3 regions of the Janthinobacterium sp. PAMC25594 genome follow, and region 2 is predicted to be linked to each of the others. Evidence: predicted binding sites of a transcription regulator. Region 2 holds the regulator's gene; each other region holds the start of a gene.
What was found. Region 2 encodes FNR, which switches genes on or off when oxygen is low (the NO sensors DNR and NnrR bind a similar motif). Its sites were predicted from a motif close to TTGATNNNNATCAA; they were not measured.
Positions count from the first base shown of each region.

Region 1: a site for FNR is predicted at 2,294-2,307, ahead of KY494_RS08540 (universal stress protein). Genes of this name have one in related genera too.
Region 3: a site for FNR is predicted at 4,878-4,891, ahead of KY494_RS02510 (serine protein kinase). Genes of this name have one in related genera too.

Region 1 is NZ_CP080377.1:1,933,855-1,940,720, forward strand. It holds gene KY494_RS08520 (hypothetical protein) at 1-308, shown strand, start outside; gene KY494_RS08525 (VOC family protein) at 390-809, shown strand; gene KY494_RS08530 (TraR/DksA family transcriptional regulator) at 920-1,300, shown strand; gene phbB (acetoacetyl-CoA reductase) at 1,476-2,222, opposite strand; gene KY494_RS08540 (universal stress protein) at 2,391-3,257, shown strand; gene KY494_RS08545 (hypothetical protein) at 3,278-3,631, opposite strand; gene KY494_RS08550 (glycine zipper domain-containing protein) at 3,829-4,395, opposite strand; gene KY494_RS08555 (amino acid ABC transporter ATP-binding protein) at 4,520-5,263, opposite strand; gene KY494_RS08560 (amino acid ABC transporter permease) at 5,260-5,952, opposite strand; gene KY494_RS08565 (amino acid ABC transporter permease) at 5,952-6,629, opposite strand; gene KY494_RS08570 (transporter substrate-binding domain-containing protein) at 6,650-6,866, opposite strand, start outside.
Region 2 is NZ_CP080377.1:3,995,910-4,002,775, forward strand. It holds gene KY494_RS17975 (response regulator) at 1-1,665, opposite strand, end outside; gene fnr (fumarate/nitrate reduction transcriptional regulator Fnr) at 1,905-2,663, shown strand; gene KY494_RS17985 (FixH family protein) at 2,667-3,191, opposite strand; gene ccoG (cytochrome c oxidase accessory protein CcoG) at 3,338-4,720, opposite strand; gene ccoP (cytochrome-c oxidase, cbb3-type subunit III) at 4,725-5,645, opposite strand; gene KY494_RS18000 (cbb3-type cytochrome c oxidase subunit 3) at 5,638-5,838, opposite strand; gene ccoO (cytochrome-c oxidase, cbb3-type subunit II) at 5,840-6,454, opposite strand; gene ccoN (cytochrome-c oxidase, cbb3-type subunit I) at 6,470-6,866, opposite strand, start outside.
Region 3 is NZ_CP080377.1:560,981-567,846, forward strand. It holds gene KY494_RS02500 (SpoVR family protein) at 1-1,512, opposite strand, end outside; gene KY494_RS02505 (DUF444 family protein) at 1,509-2,705, opposite strand; gene KY494_RS02510 (serine protein kinase) at 2,708-4,672, opposite strand; gene KY494_RS02515 (S1 family peptidase) at 4,948-6,129, shown strand; gene KY494_RS02520 (hypothetical protein) at 6,300-6,635, shown strand; gene KY494_RS02525 (catalase) at 6,702-6,866, opposite strand, start outside.

The sequences.
Region 1 (6,866 bases), 2.1 Mb from region 2:
GTATCAGCCACAGTCAGGCGCAAGCCGTCTTCGCCCTGGAAGTGGCCTTGCGCCAGCAAGCCAACCAGCTGTATGCCGATGCCGCCGGGCATACGGTCGCCGGCCTGGAAACGGCGCAGCGCCAGCTCAGCGGCCTGCTCGACACGGTGCGCCTGCGCATCGCCCGCAACGACGACGTGCGGCACTGGATCAGCCTGGCGACGAGCTTGTTGCACTTGGGCAGCGCCGTCCTCGCCCGCAATCCCGAGCGCATCCTCAGCACCCTGGGCAAGGTGCGTGAGCGGCTGCAAGAGATGGCGCCGGACTGATTGAATTTGGCCGGCGAGCGCCTATACTGGGACGTCCCCGCATGGCAATGCGTGCCCGCGGGAGCACCAGAGGAGGCCAATATGCGTATCGAACCGTATTTGCAATTCAATGGAAATTGCGCGCAAGCGCTGGAATACTACCGTCAGCACCTGCATGGCACGGACCTGTGCCTGATGCCGTTTCGCGGCTCGCCGGGCCAGCAGCAGGTCAAGGAAGACTGGTACGACAAGATCATGCACGGCTCCGTGCAGTTGGGCCCCACCATGCTGATGGGCTCGGACGGTGGCTGCCAGGAAGATGGCGCCAAGGGCATGAGCGGCAGCTCGGTCTGCCTGACCCTCGACACGCCGGAGGAAGCGGAACGGGCCTTCGACGCGCTGGCGCGTGACGGCAACATCCAGATGCCGCTGGAAGAAACGTTCTGGGCCAAGCGCTTCGGCATGCTGAAAGACCAGTTCGGCGTCGCCTGGATGGTCAACTGCCTGAAGGAGCCAGCATAGAACGGCCCATGCCTGCCTGCGCCGCATCAAACGCGGCGCGGGTAGTAGCGCAAGCAGAGTGGCCAATCTTGGACTACCATAATGGAAGTAACCTCTACCGGGTGACAACCATGAATGGATTGCCGCAAGACCAGCTGCAACGCCTGCAAGGCGTGCTGGAGCAACGCAAACTGGCGCTGCAGGAACAGATCGAGAACGAGTCGGCCGAAGCCGATGCGCGCGCCTCGCTGCTCAATGAAATCGAAGCCTCGCCGGCCGACAACGCCAGCGTGCGCACCTTGAACGCCCTCGTCAGCGAAGCGGCCGAACACAATCTGGCGCAGCTGGCCATCATCCGGCACGCGCTGGCCAAGTTTGCCGATGGCAGCTACGGCCTGTGCGACAACTGTGGCGAAGCCATCGGCCTGTCGCGCCTGAACGCGCGCCCCGAAGCGCGCCTGTGCATCGATTGCCAGACGCGGCTGGAAAAAGCCCGGCGCGGCGTGGCATGACGCGAGCATGACGGCGGCGCAACAACAAAGGGCAAGGCATCGCTGCCCTGCCCCCTGTTTTCCAGCGTGACTACCATGTTGCCTGTCGTCCTCCGCCAGCATCGTGCGTGCCGGCTGGGTGGACGGGTCTCCTCTACTGCCATTGCCCTGCTTCAAGTGTCCAGCTGTACCTTGGTTAGCTCATGTGCTGTCCGCCATTGATGGCGATGTTCGCGCCCGTGACGAACGCCGCCTCGTCGGACGCCAGGTAAGCCACCAGGGCCGCTACCTCGTCCGGCTCGCCCAGGCGGCCCAGGGGAATCTGCGGCAGGATCTTCGTTTCCAGGATATCGGCCGGCACGGCCGTCACCATCTGCGTGCGCAGGTAGCCGGGCGAGACCGTGTTGACGGTGATGCCGTGGCGCGCCACTTCCAGCGCCAGCGCCTTGCTGAAGCCATGCACGCCCGCCTTGGCGGCCGCATAGTTGCACTGGCCAAACGCGCCCTTCTGGCCATTCACGGACGAGATATTGATGATGCGGCCCCATTTCTTTTCCAGCATGGGTTCCAGCACCTGCTTGCTCATGTTGAACAGGCTGTCGAGATTGGTGCGCATGACCTCGGCCCAGTGCGGCAATTCCATCTTGCGCATGCTCTGGTCGCGCGTGATGCCGGCGTTGTTGACCAGCACGTCGATGCGGCCGAACTGCGCCAGCACGCTTGCCACAGCTTCGCTGCAGGCAGCGAAATCGCTCACATCGATGGCCAGCGGGTGAAAATAATACTGCTGCGCCTGTTGCTCGTCGAGCCAGCTGGCCACGCGCGCATTGCCCGGCGTATGCGCCGCCACGACGGCAAAGCCCGCCGCATGCAGGCGGCGGCACAAGGCCGTGCCCAGGCCGCCCATGCCGCCCGTGACCAGTGCTACCTTTTGTTCCTTCATCGCTGTCTCTCCCCGCTTGTTATGGTTGTTCTGCGTGGGATCAAGTGTAGGAGCAGTTTTTCTTGTCGGCTTTGCGCCAGATCAAGTGCTCAGCCTGATGCAGTCGTGCGCGCCCGGCACCCCGGACTGTGCCAGAATGGCAGCTACCGCACAGCGAGAGGACAGGCCATGACATATAAAACCGTATTGCTCCACATCGACGACAGCGCCGGGCGCGCCGCCCGCATCGAAGCGGCAGCCAGCATCGCCCAGGCATGCGGCGGCCACCTGACGGGCGTGGCGCTGACGGGCGTGTCGCGCCTGCTGTACCAGAACCAGCCCGACCTCGATGCCGACCCGAACCTGAGCTTGCATTTGAACTTCCTGCGCGAACGGGCGACGCGCGCTCTCGACGGTTTCGAGGCGCAGGTGCGCGCGGCCGGCGTCGCCTCGTTCGAACAGCGCGTGCTTGACGACGAGGCGGCGGGCGGCATCAGCCTGCTGGCCCGCTATGCGGACCTGGTCGTCATCAGCCAATACAATGCCAAGGATAAATCGCCGTCCGTGATGCGCGACTTTCCCGCCTATGTGCTGCTGCATTCTGGCCGCCCCGTGCTGATCGTGCCATATGCGCCGCCGCTGCCCCTGCTGGCGCCGCCGGCGGCCGCGCGCAATGTGCTCATTTCCTGGAACGCCAGCAAGGAAGCGAGCCGCGCCGTGAGCGCCGCCCTGCCTCTGCTGCAGCGCGCCGGACAAGTCCACGTCGCCATCTTCGATGCCCAGGTGCATGCCGCCGAACACGGCGAACAGCCGGGCGCCGAGCTGACGCACTACCTGGCGCGCCACGGCGTGGAAGCGCGGCTGCATCTGCTCGATGGCGGCGGCGTGCGGCGCGGCGATATCGGCGAGGCGCTGCTGTCGCACGCCGCCGACCTGTCGGCCGACTTGCTGGTGATGGGAGCGTATGGCCATTCGCGCCTGCGCGAAACCATCCTGGGCGGCGTCACGCGCACGATTTTGCAGAGCATGACCATCCCCGTGCTGATGGCACACTAGGGCCTGTTGAGAACGGCGGGCTAGCCGCCCTGCCAGGGCTGGCTGCGGATCTTCGCCACCTGGCGCTGCGCCAGCCACTGCCACAGTTGCAGCGCGTCGCCCTGCGGCAGGGCCGACATGTGGCGCGGACTGGCCAGGGCGATTTCGCAATCGCGGTCCGACCATTCCTCGAAAGTGACTTCGCCTCCGCTAGCGACCTCGACCTGATACATCAAGCCGTCGTCGTAGCCAAAGCGCAACAAGACGGCGGCCGGGCTGCCGTCCGGTGTGGCGCCGCGGTAGACCTCGGCCAGCGCATCGGCCAGCTGTGCCGGCGAGGGCGCGCAGATGTCGCGCCCATCGGCCCGTGTCAGAATGAACCATGCCTGTGTCATGACGCGACCTCCTATTCATACTCGTTAGCATGCGAGGCAAGTACTACAGGCAGTCACCTTGGTCCAGTGTCACTACGGGCGCGCGGAAACTATCCCTGTCGGCATTGATTACCAATAATTACCAATACTAACAAGGATCATACCTAAAATTTCATGCAGCGCGGCATTTATGCATGTTGCGCGGCTGGCGCGCCGGTTCACGCCACCAGCACGGGAATGCTGAGCGGGTCGAAATCATGCCAGTCGCCATTGGCGATCGTGCCTTCCGCTTCCTCGATATGCTCGGCGCCCAGCCGGTGCAGCGCCTCGAGCGCCCGTTCGCGCTCGTCGAGGCCGCCCAGCGCGACGGCGATCAGCATGCCAGGATGGCGTGGCTGGCGGCGGTTTTCGCCATTGTTTTCGCCATGTTTTTCGGACTCGCCCGCCTCCTTCATTTTATTGAAACTGTAGAGCGAGCCCACGTGGGCGCCCACCAGCGCGCCGACGACGGGACCGAGCGGCCCCGTCGCCAGGGTGGTGGCCGCGCCGATGCCCGCACCCACGGCGGCCCCGACGGCCACGCCTTCCACCACGCCTTCCGGCGTCTCTTTGGCGCCGGGCGAGATGTCGCGGTCGCCGCCGAGCGCGTGCAAGTCGTGCTGCCCCGGCTGGTTGACAAAGAAGGCGCTGATGCGGCTGTCGGAAAAACCCGCCTGGTTCAGGGCGGCGCGCGCGGCGTCTATCTGTTCCTGCAACTGAAAATGACCTGCGATGATGCGTGACATGATACGGCCCTCCTGGTCGGCTGCGGGCGCACCGTGCGCCACCGTTCCAGCGTGCGCCTGAGCACCGCGAAACACCGTTCGATTACGCACACAGCCGCTCACTCACGCCCACTCATGTGCTCAATCATGCGGATACGCCAAACGGGCTGCGTATATCGGACAGGAATTGTTGTGCGCGCGCATGTTGCGGCCGCGCAAAGAAATCCTCGGGCGTGGCCCGCTCCAGCACGTGGCCGTGATCCATGAACCAGACACGGTCCGCCACTTCGCGCGCAAAACCCATCTCGTGCGTCACGCACACCATCGTCATGCCGCCCTGCGCCAGGTCGCGCATCACTTGCAGCACCTCGCCCACCATTTCCGGGTCCAGTGCGCTGGTCGGTTCGTCGAACAGCATCAGCGGCGGCTGCATGGCCAGCGCGCGGGCGATCGCCACGCGCTGCTGCTGGCCGCCCGACAAGGCCGCCGGCATGGCGCGCGCCTTGTGCGCCAGCCCCACCCGTTCCAGCAGGGCCAGCGCCCGCTCCTCGGCTTCGCGCCGGGTCAGGCCGCGCAAGCGCTGCGGCGCCAGCGCACAATTGTCCAGCACCGACAAATGGGGAAACAGGTTGAATTGCTGGAATACAAAACCGATGTGCGAGCGGAAGGCATTCACGTCCAGCCCCGGCGCATAAATATCCTGGCCGGCCACCGTGATGCGGCCGGAAGCGATTGCCTCCAGGCGGTTGATGGTGCGGATCAGGGTCGACTTGCCGGAGCCGGACGGGCCGCACACGACCAGCACTTCACCCTTGGCGACGTGTTCATTGATATCGCTCAAGGCGTGATAGTCGCCATAGTATTTGTTGACGTTGTCAAAGGTGATCATGCTGCCGCTTTCAAAAGACGCGCCTGGCGCCGCTCGAGCCAGAAGGCGGCGCGCGACAGGCTGAAACACAAAACAAAATACGTCATGCCCAGCAGGGCATACACTTGCACGGGCTTGGTCAACACCAGGCCATTGACTTGCGAGGCGATGAACGACACCTCGGCCAGGCCGATGATATAACCGAGCGAGGTTTCCTTGATGGTCGAGACGAACTGGTTCACCAAGGACGGCAGCATATGGCGCAGCGCCTGCGGCAGCACCACTGAGCGCATGCTGTCCAGATAGTTCAAGCCCAGCGAACGGGCCGCCTCCACCTGGCCCGTGGGCACGGCTTGCACGCCGGCGCGCACGATCTCGGCCAGATAAATGCCGTCGAAGATGACGAGGGCCGCCAGCATGGTGCCGAATTGCCCGCTCTCATGCCCGGTGATGCTGGGCAGGAAGAAATACGCCCAGAAGATGACGAGCAGCAAGGGGATGCCCCGCACCACGTGGATCAGCGCGGCGACGGGCCAGCGCAGCAGGCGCCAGGGACTCAGGCGCGCCAGCCCCAGCAGCAAGCCGAACGGCAGGCTGAGCACCAGCGCCAGGCTGGCCAGCACGACCGTCAGCGCCAGGCCGCCCAGCGGTCCCTCGGGATAGCGGCCCACAAGAAAATACAGCCAGTAATCGTGGAGGAGTTCCAGCATCAGGACACCTTCCTTTGCAGCACGGCCGCCAGGCCGGCGATCAGCAGCGAGACGGCCAGGTAAGCCGCGCTGGCGAAGACGAACGCCTCGACGCTGCGGAACGAGGCCGCTTCCACGCGTTGCGTCTGGTACATCAGCTCGGCCACGCCGATGACGGTGGCGATGCTGGTGTTTTGCCACAGGGTCAGGGTTTGCGACAGCAGCGGCGGCGCGGCCAGCCGCAGCGCCTGCGGCACGATGCACAGGCGCATGGTGGCGAGAAAGCTGAAGCCCAGCGCCCGGCCCGCCTCGAATTGCTGTGCGGGAATGGCGCGGATGCCGCTGCGGATATCTTCCGCCATGTAGGCGGCCGTGTATAAAGTCAAGGCCGCGATGGCGCTGGCCGCTTCGATATTGCCGGCATACAAGCGCTCCTTCCACGTCTCGGGCAGCAATTCGGGCGCGCCGAAATACCAGAACAGGAAGTGGGCCAGCAAGGGCACGTTGCGGATCAGCTCGACGTACGCGGCGCCCAGGCCGTTGAGCAGGCGCGACGGCGCGAGGCGCAGCATGGCCACGCCGCACGCCAGCGGCAAAGCCAGCAACAAGGTGATGCCCATCAGTTGCAGGGACAGCAGCAGGCCGGAGACCAGCCAGTCACGGTAGTCGCCGGACAGCAAAAAGTTCAGATCAAACATGCGGAAGCGTCAGGTAAGGTTCAGGCGTCGATCTTGTCCGATTCGATCTTGAAAGTCCGTTTTTCAAATTTCACATTGCTCGTCGGGCCATACCATTTGAAAAACAATTTTTCCGCCTCGCCCGATTTTTCCAGTCCCCGCAGCACCTGGTCGACGGCTGTTTTCACGCCCTTCTCACCCTTGCGTATACCGAAGGCAAACACTTCCTGGCTGATGTTTTGCGGCAGCACAAGGTAG
Region 2 (6,866 bases):
AAACAGTTGCTGTTGCTGCAGGTCCGTCATGCCGATGCCCGTGTCGCGCACTTCGAAGCGCAGCCAGGCGCGGCCGTTCTCTTTCTCGGTCAGGCTGACGGCCACCACCACTTCGCCGCTCTCGGTGAACTTGATGGCGTTGCCGGCCAAATTGACGAGGATCTGCTGCAGGCGCTGGGCATCGCCCACCAGGCGGCGCGGCACGTCGGGCTCGACGGCGATGGCCAGTTCCAGCTCCTTTTCACCCGCATTCATGGTCATCGTCGTGGCCAGCGTGTTCATGACTTCGTCGAGGTCGAATTCGACGGGCGACAATTCCATGCGGCGCGCCTCGATCTTCGAATAGTCGAGCACGTCGTTGAGGATGCCCAGCAGCGACTGGCCCGCCACGCGCACCATGGTCAGATACTTGCGCTGTTCCGTATCGAGCCTGGTATTGCCCAATAAGTACACCATGCCCAGCACGGCATTGAGGGGCGTGCGGATTTCATGGCTCATGTTGGCCACGAAATCGCTCTTCGCCCGGTTGGCCGCCTCGGCCCGGTCGCGCTCCTGTTCCAGTTCCGCCGCGCGCGATTCGAGTTCCTGCTGCAGGCGGTCGCGTTCGCTCATCAGGCCGTTGAACGCTTCCGTCAGTTCGCCGATCTCGTCGCGCTGCTGCACCGGCACGGGGGTGAAGCGGCTGCCGCTGGTGTGCAGCGCCCGCAGGGTGTCGCGCAGGCGTACCAGCGGCGACAGCAGGCGCACGGTGACCCAGCCCAGAACGGCTGCGGCCAGCAGCGAGGCGAGGGTGCTCCACAGCACCAGCCGGTACAGCACGCCATCGAACGGTTCGAAGGCATCGTCGAGGGGCAGCGAGGCGGCCAGCAGCCAGTTCACCGATTTCAGGCGCTTGAAGCTGTTGACGGCCGTGATGCCGCGGCTGTTGGTGCTGACCATGCTGCCTTCGCTATCGTTCTTCAGCAGCTGGGTCGTCGTCAGGTTGGCGTTCGGCTGGCGTGGCTGCAGCAAGCGGTCGGTATCGGGGTGCAGCACGTAACGCGGCACGGCGCCGCGCGTGAGGATGAAGTAATAGCCGCTCTTGCCGATCTTTTCCGAACGCAGGCGTCCCAGCAGGTTGTCCTTGTACAGGCGCAGCACGCCGATCACCACGCCGGCCACCTGGCCATCGGCCGTGAGCACGGGCGCGACCATCTGCACGATGGGCATGCCGCTCGATTTGCCCAGCATCGGCTCGGTGATCATGGGCTGGCGCGTGCGCAAGACGGTCTGGAAATATTCGCGCTCGGCCACGTTGATGCCGATGCGGCCCGTGACCAGCGGCATGTCGGCCACGACGGCGCCGTGCGCATCGAGCACCAGCACGTCGTCGAACAGCACCAGCATCGCGCGGCGCGAATAGTATTCGCGCAATTGGGCGGGCTGGCCGATCAATTCCGGCGGCTGCTGCCTGGCCGTCAGCGTGACGATCTGCAGCAGCATGCCCAGCTTGTCGTCGAGTTCGGCAGCGGTACGGGTGATCAGGGCAGATTGCTGGCTCAGCAGTACTCGGGTGAAGTCGGCGCGCATGTGCTGCAGCTGGATCATGGTGACCAGCGCGATCATGGCGATCGAGGTCAGGCTGGTGGCCAGCGCGACTTTTACTTTGATGCCGAGTGGCTTCATGATTTCCTTTTCAGTACCGGGCGGCACAGGCGGCAGATAATGCTGTCAGGAATTTTCCTATCAATGCCCCAGCTTGGCAAGCGCCACCGCGCAAATTGCCCTCCCCGCATGGGCTTTTGACGATGTTGCCATATAATCAAAGTCAGAACGTCGTTTATTCAGCGGAAATGCGGTGAAATTGGCACACGGCAACCCTGTATGCAGTAAACTTGTTGTTGCATTTTCTAAAAGGTACCGACATGACTGAAGCGCTACTCACTCCCACCATGCCCACAGTGACCGTGGAAGCGTTGCGTGCGCGATGCTCGACCTGCAGCATGCATCAATTGTGCCTGCCAATGGGCCTCGATGTGGGCGACATGGACAGGCTGGACCAGATCATCGGCCGCCGCCGCAAGATCGTGCGCGGTGCCTCGCTGTTCCGCATCGGCGACTCGTTCCAGAACCTGTACGCGATCCGCCTGGGGCACTTCAAGACGTACCAGATCAATCCGGGCGGCGAAGAGCAGGTGACGGGTTTCCAGATGGCTGGCGAACTGCTGGGCATGGATGCCATCAGCGCCGACCGCCACCACTGTAATGCGGTGGCGCTGGAAGACAGCGAAGTGTGTGAAATTCCTTTTTCCAGCCTGGAACAATTGCTGGGCAATATGCCGACCCTGCTGCGCCATTTCCATCGCATGATGAGCCAGGAAATCACGCGCGAACAAAGCGTCATGCTGTTGCTGGGCAATATGCAGGCGACCCAGCGTTTTGCCGCCTTTATCGTCAACCTGGCCTCGCGCTATGAAGCGCGCGGCTATTCGGCCAGCAAATTTCAGCTGCGCATGTCGCGCGAGGAAATCGGCAATTACCTGGGGCTGACCATCGAGAGCGTCAGCCGTTTATTGTCGAAATTCAAGAAGGAAGGCTGGCTGCGCGTCTCCAACCGCGAGATCGAGATCTTGCAGCCGGCCAAACTGAAGGCCATTACGGCCGGTACCGACGTCTGCAAATAAGGCTTACAGCTCTTCATCGGCGTGCAGCGCGATGCTGCGCTGCAGCGGCCAGGTCCAGATGCCGGACAGGCGCCACTCGCGTTTGTCGTTTTCCACCAGTACTTGCCAGCGGCTGCGTTCGAGCATCGGCAGCGCTACGGAAAAATTGCCGGCCGCATCGGGCTGCACCAGCAGCTTGATATCCTTTTCCGGCAGGGTCGCATGCGCCAGATGCAGCTGCAACGGACCCTGATAAGCCTTGCCGAAGCTGTGCACGGAACCACTGAGGCGCGCTGACGCCACATCATAGGACAGGCTGGTATCCATCGCCAGGTCGCTGGCGATCGTGTCGCGCCGCAAGTCCTGGTTGATCGCCTTGCCCTGCTTGTAATAATCACCTACCACCAGCGCATCGGGCTGCGTAAACGCGATATACGCCATGCAGCTGCCGACGACCACGGACAGGCCGGGACCGATCATCAGCAGCCAAGGCCAGCGATGCTTGTACCACGGTGCAACGGGAGGTTGCAGTTTCAGACTGTCGGACATTTTGTTCTCCTTGGGGGCGGACCCTGTGGGTCTGACCCCAGCTTTTGCTTCCGGGTTGAAAATCAAGTGACCCTAACGCATGATTGATGATACCCCTACGGCGAAATACCGGGGTCGGACCCAGAGGGTCCGACCCCGAATCAACATCACCGCGGCACGATGAAGACCGCGCTTTCACGCACATGCAGCGATGGGTCGTCCAGCGAGTGCAATTCGATCGCAATCTTGTTCGACCCCTTTTCTCCCACGCCGTGCGGCACGCGCAGGCGGATCGGCCAGCCCAGCGTTTCCGTCGGCTGCAAGGTCACCTCTTCGCGCGTCAGCAAGGTCAGGCCCGGCAAGCCGGAAGCGCTGATTTTGAAATGCTGGGTTTGCTCGGACGTGTTCATGATCTGCAGGCGGTAGACGTTTTCGATCATGCCGTCTTCCACTTCGCGTCCCATCGAACCGCGGTCGCGGATCACGTCCATTTTCAGGGGCGTGCGCAGGGCCAGCGAGGTACACACGGCGATGATGATCAGGGCCAGGATGGAAGTGTAGATCAAGACGCGCGGGCGCATGGCGCGCTGGCGTATCTGCTTCGAATTGAAGTTGTTTTCCATCGCATGGTCGGTACTGTAGCGTACCAGTCCCCGTGGCCGCTCGACCTTGTCCATCACGGTATTGCAGGCATCGACGCAGGCGGCGCAGCCGATGCATTCATACTGCAGGCCGTTGCGGATATCGATGCCGGTCGGACACACCTGCACGCACAGCGTGCAGTCGATGCAATCGCCGAGCTTGTCGTTGTTGCCGGCCTTCTTGCTGATGGCGCCACGCGGTTCGCCGCGCTTGGCATCGTAAGTGATGATCAGGGTGTCCTGGTCGAACATGGCGCTCTGGAAGCGCGCGTAGGGGCACATGTATTTGCACACCTGCTCGCGCAGCCAGCCCGCGTTGCCGTAGGTTGCCAGGCTGTAGAACAAGACCCAGAACCATTCCCAGGGACCGAAATTGAGGGTGGTCACCGCCTGCGCCAGTTCCTTGATCGGCGTGAAGTAGCCGACAAAGGTAAAGCCCGTCCACAGGGCGATGGCGCCCCATACCAGGTGCTTGGCCGTCTTCTTGACGGCCTTGCGCACGGAGGGCCCCTGCTTGTCGAGGGCCATGCGCGCGCTGCGCGTGCCCTCGATGCGGCGTTCGACCCACAGGAAGATTTCCGTGTATACCGTTTGCGGGCAAGAGAACCCGCACCACACCCGCCCGGCAATGGCCGTGACGAGGAACAACAAATACGCACAGATGATCAGCAGGGCCGCCAGATAGATGAAATCCTGGGGCCACAGCACGACGCCGAAAATGTAGAACTTGCGCGTGGTCAAATCGAACAGCAGGGCTTGCCTGCCATTCCAGGTCAACCACGGCAAGCCGTAGAACGCCAGCTGGGTAAGCCATACGCATACCCATCGCCAGGTAGCGTAGCGTCCTTTGGCCTCGCGAGGGTAGATCTGCTCGCGGGCCGCATACATCTTGATGACTTGAGGTTCCATTACATCATTTCACGGGCGTCTGAGGATTCGACAGGCTCCAGACATACGCCGACAGCACGTGGACCTTGGACTCGCCGAGGAAATCGCTGAAGGCCGGCATGGTGTTGTTGCGTCCCTTGCGGATGGTTTCCATGATGGTATCGGCACTGCCGCCGTACAGCCAGATCTTGTCCGTCAGGTTAGGCGAACCGAGCATCTGGTTGCCCTTCGCATCGGCGCCGTGACAGGCCATGCAGGCGCCGAACTTGGCCTTGCCCAGCACGGACTTGACGGGATCCGAGGTGGAACCGGACAGGCTCAGCACATAATGGGCCACGTTCTCGACATCCTTTTCGGAACCCAGTGCGGCGCCCATCGGCGGCATCTGCCCATTGCGGCCGTGCATGATGGTGGTCTTGATGATGTCGGGATCACCGCCATACAGCCAGTCCTTGTCGGTCAGGTTGGGGAAGCCCTTGTTGCCGCGCGCATCCGAACCGTGGCATTGCGCGCAGTAGGTCAGGAACAGACGCTGGCCGATGGCTTGCGCCTGCGGATCGGCGGCCACCGTCTTCAAGTCCTGGCTCAGGTACTTGTTGAACAGGGGACCGTAGTCGGCTTCCGCCTTCTTCAGCTCTTCCTCGTACTGGCCCGTCGATTTCCAGCCCAGGCTGCCGGCATAGGTGCCCAGGCCCGGGTACAGGAACAGATACGCCAGGGCGAAGACGATGGTGATGTAGAACAACCACATCCACCAGCGCGGCATCGGCGTATTGAGTTCCTTCAAGTCCTCGTCCCAGACGTGGCCCGTGGTGCCGTCGGCAGGCGCGCCTTCGACCACTTTGATTTTCGACTGCGAGTACAGCAGCACGCCGCAGCCGATGATGCCCAGCAGGGACAGCACGATGATGTAGATATTCCAGAAGCCATTGGTAAAGTCAGCCATGGTTGCGCTCCCCTTGTGCCGGCGCGGCATCGGCCGCGTAGTCGAGCGCCTCGTCGTCGAACGGCAGGCGCGCCGCCGCGTCGAAGTCGCTATTGCTGCGGCTGAACGTCCACCACAGGATACCTACGAACGTCGTAAAGGAAACCACCGTCATGACGCTGCTGGCGCTGTCAAACAGGTTTTCGATTGCCATGCTAATTCCTTGTTTTGATTAATGTACCGAGGCCTTGCAGATAGGCGACCAGGGCGTCTTCTTCCGTCTTGTCCTGCAGCTGCGCCGGGCCGGCGGTGATTTCCGCATCGCTGTACGGCTGGCCCAGGCGTTTCAGGGCGCGCATCTTCGGCATGATGTCGTCAGGCACCAGCTTGGTCTTCGCCAGCCATGGGTAGGCCGGCATGTTCGACTCGGGCACCACGTCGCGCGGATTGTTCAAGTGCGTGCGGTGCCATTCATCGCTGTAGCGGGCACCCACGCGGGCCAGGTCCGGCCCCGTGCGCTTGGAACCCCACTGGAACGGACGGTCGTAGACGAACTCGCCAGCGACCGAATAGTGGCCATAGCGTTCCGTTTCCGCGCGCAGCGGACGCACCATCTGCGAGTGGCAGTTGTAGCAGCCTTCGCGCACGTAAATGTCGCGGCCCGCCAGGCGCAGCGGCGAATACGGCTTCAGGCCGGCGATCGGCTCCGTCGTGCTCTTCTGGAAGAACAGGGGAACGATCTCGACGGCGCCGCCGATGCTGATCACTACCGTGACCAGGGCGATCAGCAGCCAGGGGTTTCTCTCAATCCATGCATGTGAAAATTTCATTTGCTTTCGCTCCTATCAGGCGTGCGCCGCGTTCAGTTCTGGAATGCGGGCGACGGGGAGTTTGCTGCCGCGCAAGGTCATCCAGGTGTTGTAGCCCATGATGCACATACCCGACAGGTACAGCAGGCCACCGGCCACGCGCACCACGTAGTACGGATACGTTGCTTTCACGCTCTCGACAAAGGTGTAGGTCAGGGTGCCGTCCGGATTGACCGCACGCCACATCAGGCCCTGCATCACGCCGGCGATCCACATTGCGGCGATGTACAGCACGATGCCGATGGTGGCCACCCAGAAGTGCACGTCGACCAGACGCGTGCTGTGCATCTGCGTGCGGCCCGCCAGGCGTGGCAGCAGATAGTAGATCGAACCCATGGTGATGAAGCCCACCCAGCCCAAGGCACCCGCATGC
Region 3 (6,866 bases), 3.1 Mb from region 2:
TGTCGGTGCTGGCGATGCTGGTGGCTTGGGCGGTTCGGGCACGCCGTCGCTCTTGCTGTGCAGGACACGGGGCGTGCCGCGGAAATCGGCCGTATGCAGGGTGACGGGGCGGCGCCAGATGCGGGCGATGTACGCCAGCACCTGTTCCGCCCGCTCCAGGTCGAGGCCGCGCCCGTCGCGCTGGTGATCGTGGCGCAGCACCAGGCTGCCGTCGTCGTTGAGCAGGGTGACGGCGATGCACGGCGCGCCATAGTTGTATTTGGGTGCCAGGATGGCTTCGCGGATGGCCCGCAAGTCGCGGCTGGCCAGGCGCGTTTCGCCGTCGCGGCGGCTTTCATGCACGAACAGGCCCAGGCGATCAGCCAGTTCCCCGTCCAGATAGTTGCGGATGAAACTGCAGTCATCGTCGTCGCGGCAAATCTGGCGCGCCCGCGCCAGTCCTTCGCGCTCGATGATGTGCTCCCACATGCAAAAGCCCAGGTGATAGGGATTGACGGCCAGCGCCTGCTGGTGCTCGCCCGCGTAAGGGCGCACCACGTCCGAATGCGACTTGATGGCGGCCAGATACAATGCGGGGGGCAGGAAGTCGGCTTCGCGCAGCAAGCGCGCATGCCAGTACGAGGCCCAGCCTTCGTTCATGATCTGGCAGGCGTACACGGGATAGAAGTAAAACGACTCTTCGCGCACGGCCAGGAAAATGTCGCGTTCCCAGTCGGCCAGTTCCGGCCCATGTTGCGCGATAAACCATAGTAAATCGTATTCGGCTTGCGGCGGCACGAGCGGGCGCTGCGTCACGCGTGCCCGTGCCGCTTCGCGCGCCGCCAGCGTGGCTGCCTCACCGGGCAAGCGCCGGTAACGCCGGTCAAACGCGTCGTCTGCGGCGGCATCGGGTCCAGCTGGCGTGCCCGCGACGCCGGCTGGCCCCGATGCCGCGGCATAGGGCGGGCGGTGCAGCTCGGCATGGATGTCCACATGCTGTTCCAGCGCCAGTGCCGCGTCGAGCACGGCTTCCACCTGCTCTTGCCCGTGGCGTTGCAGCGCTATTTCCAGACGCTGCGCCCGCGCCGCGCTTTGTTGCAGGATGTGCTGGCCCGCCATGGCGCCGAAGCGCAGGAACAGGGCATTACGGCTGGCAAAATCGGCGTGACCGAGCACATGCGCCGTGACGAGGGTGTTTTCGGCCACGGAATTGTGTTCCGCCATGTAGGCATGGCAAGGGTCGCCGGGAAACATGACTTCGAAAATGTGCGAGTTGCCCATCTTCTGATGGACGAGCTGGTGGATGTAGCGCACGCCGAACGACCAGTGACGCATGCGCACGGGCAAGCCATAGATGGCGATCTCGTTCATGAAGTTGTCCGGCACCAGCTCGAACTCGACGGGCGCAAATGCCAGGCCCAGCTCGCGCGCCAGCGCTTCGATGCGCGCCGCGTAGCCGTCCAGGCCCATGGAAGCGGCCTGGTCGGCCTGGTCTGGCGCACCGCTTTGGTTCCGGGCGTCAGGCCGCGTCATGACGCTTCCTCCGTGTCCGCCGCCTCGTGCTGGAAAAAGGTGCGGATGGCTTCCCACACATCGTCAGGCTTGCTGAGGATGCTGCTGTGCAAGGGCAAGCCCCGCCGTTCCTGCTCGGCGCACAGGCTGTGCATTTCCGTTTCCAGGCTGCGTGGCACGCCGGGCAAGGTTTCCACATAGCCCATATAGTTGAGCAAGGCGGCCAGTTCGCCCAAGGCCAGGCTGGCGGCCGCCCGGTCTTCGCTGAAATTTTCGCCATCGGAGGCATAGAACAGATAGGTGTTGTAGCGCCCCGGCGCATAATGTTCCTGCAGCAGTTCGCGGCTCAGGCGAAAGGCGGTGGACGCCATGGTGCCGCCCATGCCATTGACCTGGAAGAATTCGGCTTCGGAAAATTCCCAGGCCCGCGTCGTATGGGCGATGAAGCGCGTTTCCACGCGCGCATACCTGCGCCGCAAGCCCTGCAAGGCAAAGAAAAAGAAGGATTTGGCCAATTTGCGCTCGGCTTGCGCCATGCTGGCCGACACGTCCAGCACGAAAAACACGACGGCATTCGTGCTGGGCCGGGGCTGGGCCAGCACCTGGCGGTAACGCAAGTCATCATTGGTGAAGGGCACGGGCTGCGCTTGCAGGGCACGCCGCTTGATCGCTTCCTTGACGGTGCGGCGCCGGTCCAGGCGCGAGCGGGCGCCATGCCGGTCCAGACCGCTGCGGACCAGCCGCACGTCGTCGATCGCGCCCAGGTGGCGCGGCTTCAGGTGCGGCAACTCGAAGGCGTCCCACAGCCAGTCGAGGATGTCGTCGATGGGAAACTCCAGCAGCAGGCGCACCGTCCCCTCGCCATCGCCGCCTTCGCCTGGCCTTCCGGCACCGCCCGTGGCGGCGGGATGGGCCGCGCGCAGGATATCGCCGGGCTGGCCGTCACCCTGGCCCGCGCCCGCGCCCACGCTGTTGCGCGCGGGCGCCAGGCGGAAACGCGCGTGTTCGAGCAGGCGCATGGGCACTTGCACCGTGCGCTGCTGCGGTCCGCCGATCAGGTCAGGCGTGGCGATCAGCTCGGGCAAGTGCGCCTGCACGGCGTCGCGTACTTTCTGGTTGTGGCGCAGCCAGTCGCGCGCGCCGCGCGAGAACAAGCCGTACCAGGGCCGGGCCAGGGCAGGCGCGGTGGACACTGGCGAAGTCGTGGCGGCCATGGTTATTCCTGCGCCAGCAAGGTGGTCACGTAGTTGAGCGCTTCGCGCGCGCTATGGGCGTCATAGCCGTATTCGTCCACCAGGCGCTGCTCGACGGCGGAGATCCTGGCCCGCACGTCATCGTCGGGGCGCTTGGCCGAACCGACCAGGCGCAGCACGTCGCGCCGTTGCTCGAACAGATATTGCTGGATGGCATCGTGCAATTGCGCGTGGCTACCCAGGCCAAAGGGCTCGCCCCGCTTGAAGGCGCTCATGGCCTTGCGCACCACTTCCTGGCGGAACGACTGCTTGCCCGCGTCGCTGATATGGATTTTTTCTTCCACGGCGCGCAGGAAGCGCTCGTCGGGACGGCGCTCTTCACTGGTGATGGGGTCGCGGATCTGGCGGTTGTCGAGCATGGCTTCGACTTCATCGAGATATTTGTTCAGCAAGTCCTGCGCTTCTTGCTCGAACGACACGAACAAGGCCTTGTGCACATCGGCCTTGACCCAGCGGTTATAGAAATCCTTGCGCGTGAGCACCAGGTAATCGACCCACTGGCGCTTGCGCCTCGGTTCGATGCGCGCATCGCTTTCGATGCCATCCTTCAGGGCCAGCAGCACGTCCATGGTGGAGAGACTGTTGCGCTGGGCGGAAATGATGGCGTGCGACAGGGCATTGATGACGAAACGGGGCGACACGCCCGACAAGCCTTCGTCGGGCGCCTTGTCGCGCTCGCGCAAGCGGCGGATGTCGGCATGCTGCAAGTCGTCGACGTCTTCGTCCGCATACACGCGCAGCTTCTTGACCAGCTCGGCTTCCTTGGCCTCGCCTTCGGGCAGGCGGCTGAGGATGGCGAACACGGCCGCCGCATGCAGCACGTGCGGATCGAGGTGCACGTCGCGGAAGGCGGGCGTGGCCGCCAGGATCAGCTTGCGGTAAATGCGCGCTTCTTCGCGGTAATTGAGTGTATATGGCACTTGCACGATGACCATGCGGTCGAGCAGTGCCTCGTTTTCACTTTCTTGCAGGAATTTGCGAAACTCGGCCAGATTCGTGTGCGCGAGGATGGTTTCGTCGAGGTAAATCAGGGGGAAGCGCGACACCTTGACATTCTTTTCCTGCGTCAGGGTGAGTAGTAAATACAGGAATTCGCGCTTGACCTTGAGGATTTCGATCATTTCCAGCATGCCGCGGCTGGCCGCATACACGGCGCCGGACCAGGACCAGGCGCGCGGATCGCCTTCGTCGCCGTACTGCGCCACTTTCGACAGGTCGACGGAACCGACCAGGTCGGCCAGGTCGGCCGTGGTGGGGTCGTGCGGCGCATACGTGCCGATGCCGCAGCGGCCCGCCTCGGACAGGTGGATGCGTTCGACGGGCATGCGCAGGAAATCGCCCGCGTACTGTTCTTCCAGGCGGGCGCGGCAATGGGGACACAGCTCGCCATGCAGCTCGGCGTCATAGCTGGCGCGAAAGTCGGCTCGCATGCTGTACGGCACCAGGTGCAGCGGCGATTCGTGCACGGGACAGCCGGCGATGCCGTACAAGGCGCCTTCGCTGCTGTGGCTGTATTCTTCCAGCCCCCGCTTGAGCAGGATCACCAGGGTCGACTTGCCGCCCGATGGCGGGCCCAGCAGCAGAAGCATGCGCCGGCCCACCTCGGAGCCGGCGGCCGCCGCCTTGAAGTAGGCGGCGACCCGGTCGATCGCCTCGTCGATGCCGAACAGCTCGTCGTCGAACAGGCGGCAGCGGAAGCGCCCGCTGTCATCGGTCTGGCCGTTCCAGCGCATCATGTCCCACAGGTACTGGTGCGCGCTGCGCGTCAGCAGGGCCGCGCGGCCGGGCAGGATTTGCTCGATAAACTCGGCAAAACTGCCGCGCCAGGGACTGATGCGGTGTTTTTCCGCCCAGGCCGCCATGCCGTGGACAAAACCGGCATGCTGGCCTGCTTGCTCGCCCGCAGGCGCGTCGTCGTGGCGTGTCATACCAGGGCTCGTCATTGTTTCCCCATTCATACCGTTGCTGCCGTTGCTAGCGTTGCTGCCGTGGCGCAGGCCCGGTTCCAGCCTGTCGATCCAGTATACGGCGGCGCCTCTGCCCGCACGCCTGATCTCGCTCAACCTTGACGAGGGAACTATTTTTGCCCTCCTTTGGCCCCTTTGGCGCAGCGCAGCCACACGCCTGCGCAGTTCAATCCAGATCAATACCGGCCGGCGCGGCCCGTCCACACTGGATATTCAGAGCGACCCACGAGGAGAACATGATGATCGGCAATGAGAACGGTTTCAGCACCCCGCCCGGCAGCAGCGGCAGGGGGCAAAGCGCGGACGATGAAGAGGCCATCGGCCAATTCGCCGCTCCCGGCGCAGACGACAATATGATCGAGAGCGCGTCCGTCGCGGACGTGCCCGACGCCTTGAGCGGCGTCAGCATGGAATTGCTGGAAATCAAGCGCAGCATCGAAGACGGCATGCGCCAGGGCCTGGCTCAGGCGGCCGGCGTGCGCGCCGCCGATGCCTTCAGCGACGGCGGCAATATCCAGGGCGTGTCCATCGGCCTGGGCGAGGGCGCCAGCGACAGCTCGTCCGGCGAACCGGGCTTGCCGGCCCTGACCCTGTACGTGGCCGAACCGACGTCCGTCGATCGCGCCAAGGCCGCCATCGTGGGGGCCATGGGCGTGCGCGCCGTGGCCAGCGACCGGGTGCCCGTGAATATCGTCGTCACGGGCGTGATCGACGCGCAACCGCACCGTTTCCGCTTGCGTCCGGCGCCGGGCGGCGTGTCGGTCGGGCATTTCCGCATCACGGCCGGCACCATCGGCTGCCTGGCCGTGGGGCGCAGCGCGCCGCGCAACAGCCGTTTGATGATTCTTAGCAATAATCATGTGCTGGCCAATTCCAACGGCGGCGTGTTCAACGACTGCATCGTGCAGCCTGGCCCCATCGATGGCGGGCGCTGTCCGCAAGACCAGGTGGCCGTGCTCGAGCGCTTCGTGCCCATCAATTTCGGCGGCGGCGTCAACTTCGTCGATTGCGCCACCGGCTGGGCCTGGCCAGACCGCGTGCGTCCCGAACTGGTCTACCTGAGCGGCGGCGTGCCAGCGTACTTCCGCATCAGCAATGCGCTGGTGGCGCCCGCGCTGGGCATGCTGGTCGGCAAATCCGGGCGCACGACGCAATTGACGCAGGGCCGCATCACGGGCCTGGGCGCCACCATCAACGTCAATTATGGCGGCGGCAGGATCGCACTGTTCCAGGATCAGATCGCCATCACGGGCGTCAGCGGAGCGTTCAGCGCGGGCGGCGATTCCGGCTCGTCCATCTGGACCTGGAACCAGCAGCGCAATCCCGTCGGCCTGCTGTTTGCCGGCGGCGGCAATATCACGTTTGCCAACCAGATGCGCAGGGTGGTGGTGGCGCTCGACATTAATTTGTACACTTGAGCACGGTCACAGAAAACGGCGCGGCGGCGTGATGCTTGCTTGCACTGCGCCACTTTTTGCACGATGATGATAGGGTCAGGTGTGGCTGCCATGCATGGCCTGGCGGGCAAGAGGCGCTGCCGTGCCTCCTTGTTCCACGCGTGCCATGGGCAGCATCAGGAGGATGTGTCATGTCAAACAGTAAATTTGTAACAGCGCCTTATGCCGTCTTCGAGGATGCGGCCATGCCGTATATGCCGGACGAGGCCAGTGGCCACGCGGTGGCGGGCTTCGCGCATGCCGCACCGCCGCCCGGCCGGCTGGAAGCGGCAAAGCGGCGCAACGAGCGGGCCCTGATGGCGATCGATGGCGTCGAAGGCGTCAGCCTGGGGCAGACCGCCATCGGCGGCGAAGCCCTCGTCGTGTATTTGCGCGATGCGTCCGTCAAGCGGCGCGTGCCGTCGCAGGTCGATGGCTATCCGGTGGAAACGAGCATCACGGGCCAGATCGATATCCAGCGCTGGTAGGGGTGGCGTAGATGCAAAGCAAGAAAAGCCCGCATGCGGGCCTTCCTTGCCAGGCTTGCACTTACGCTATTTGCTCAGGCGGGCTATCGCTTCGGCCACGCCCGCGCCATACGCGGGGTCGCACAGGGTGCAGTTGCCGATGTGGCGTTGCTTGACTTGCTCCGAGGCACCCGAGATGGCGCGCGCCGTGTTGTCGAACAAGGCTTGCTGCTGTGCCGCAGTCATCAGGCG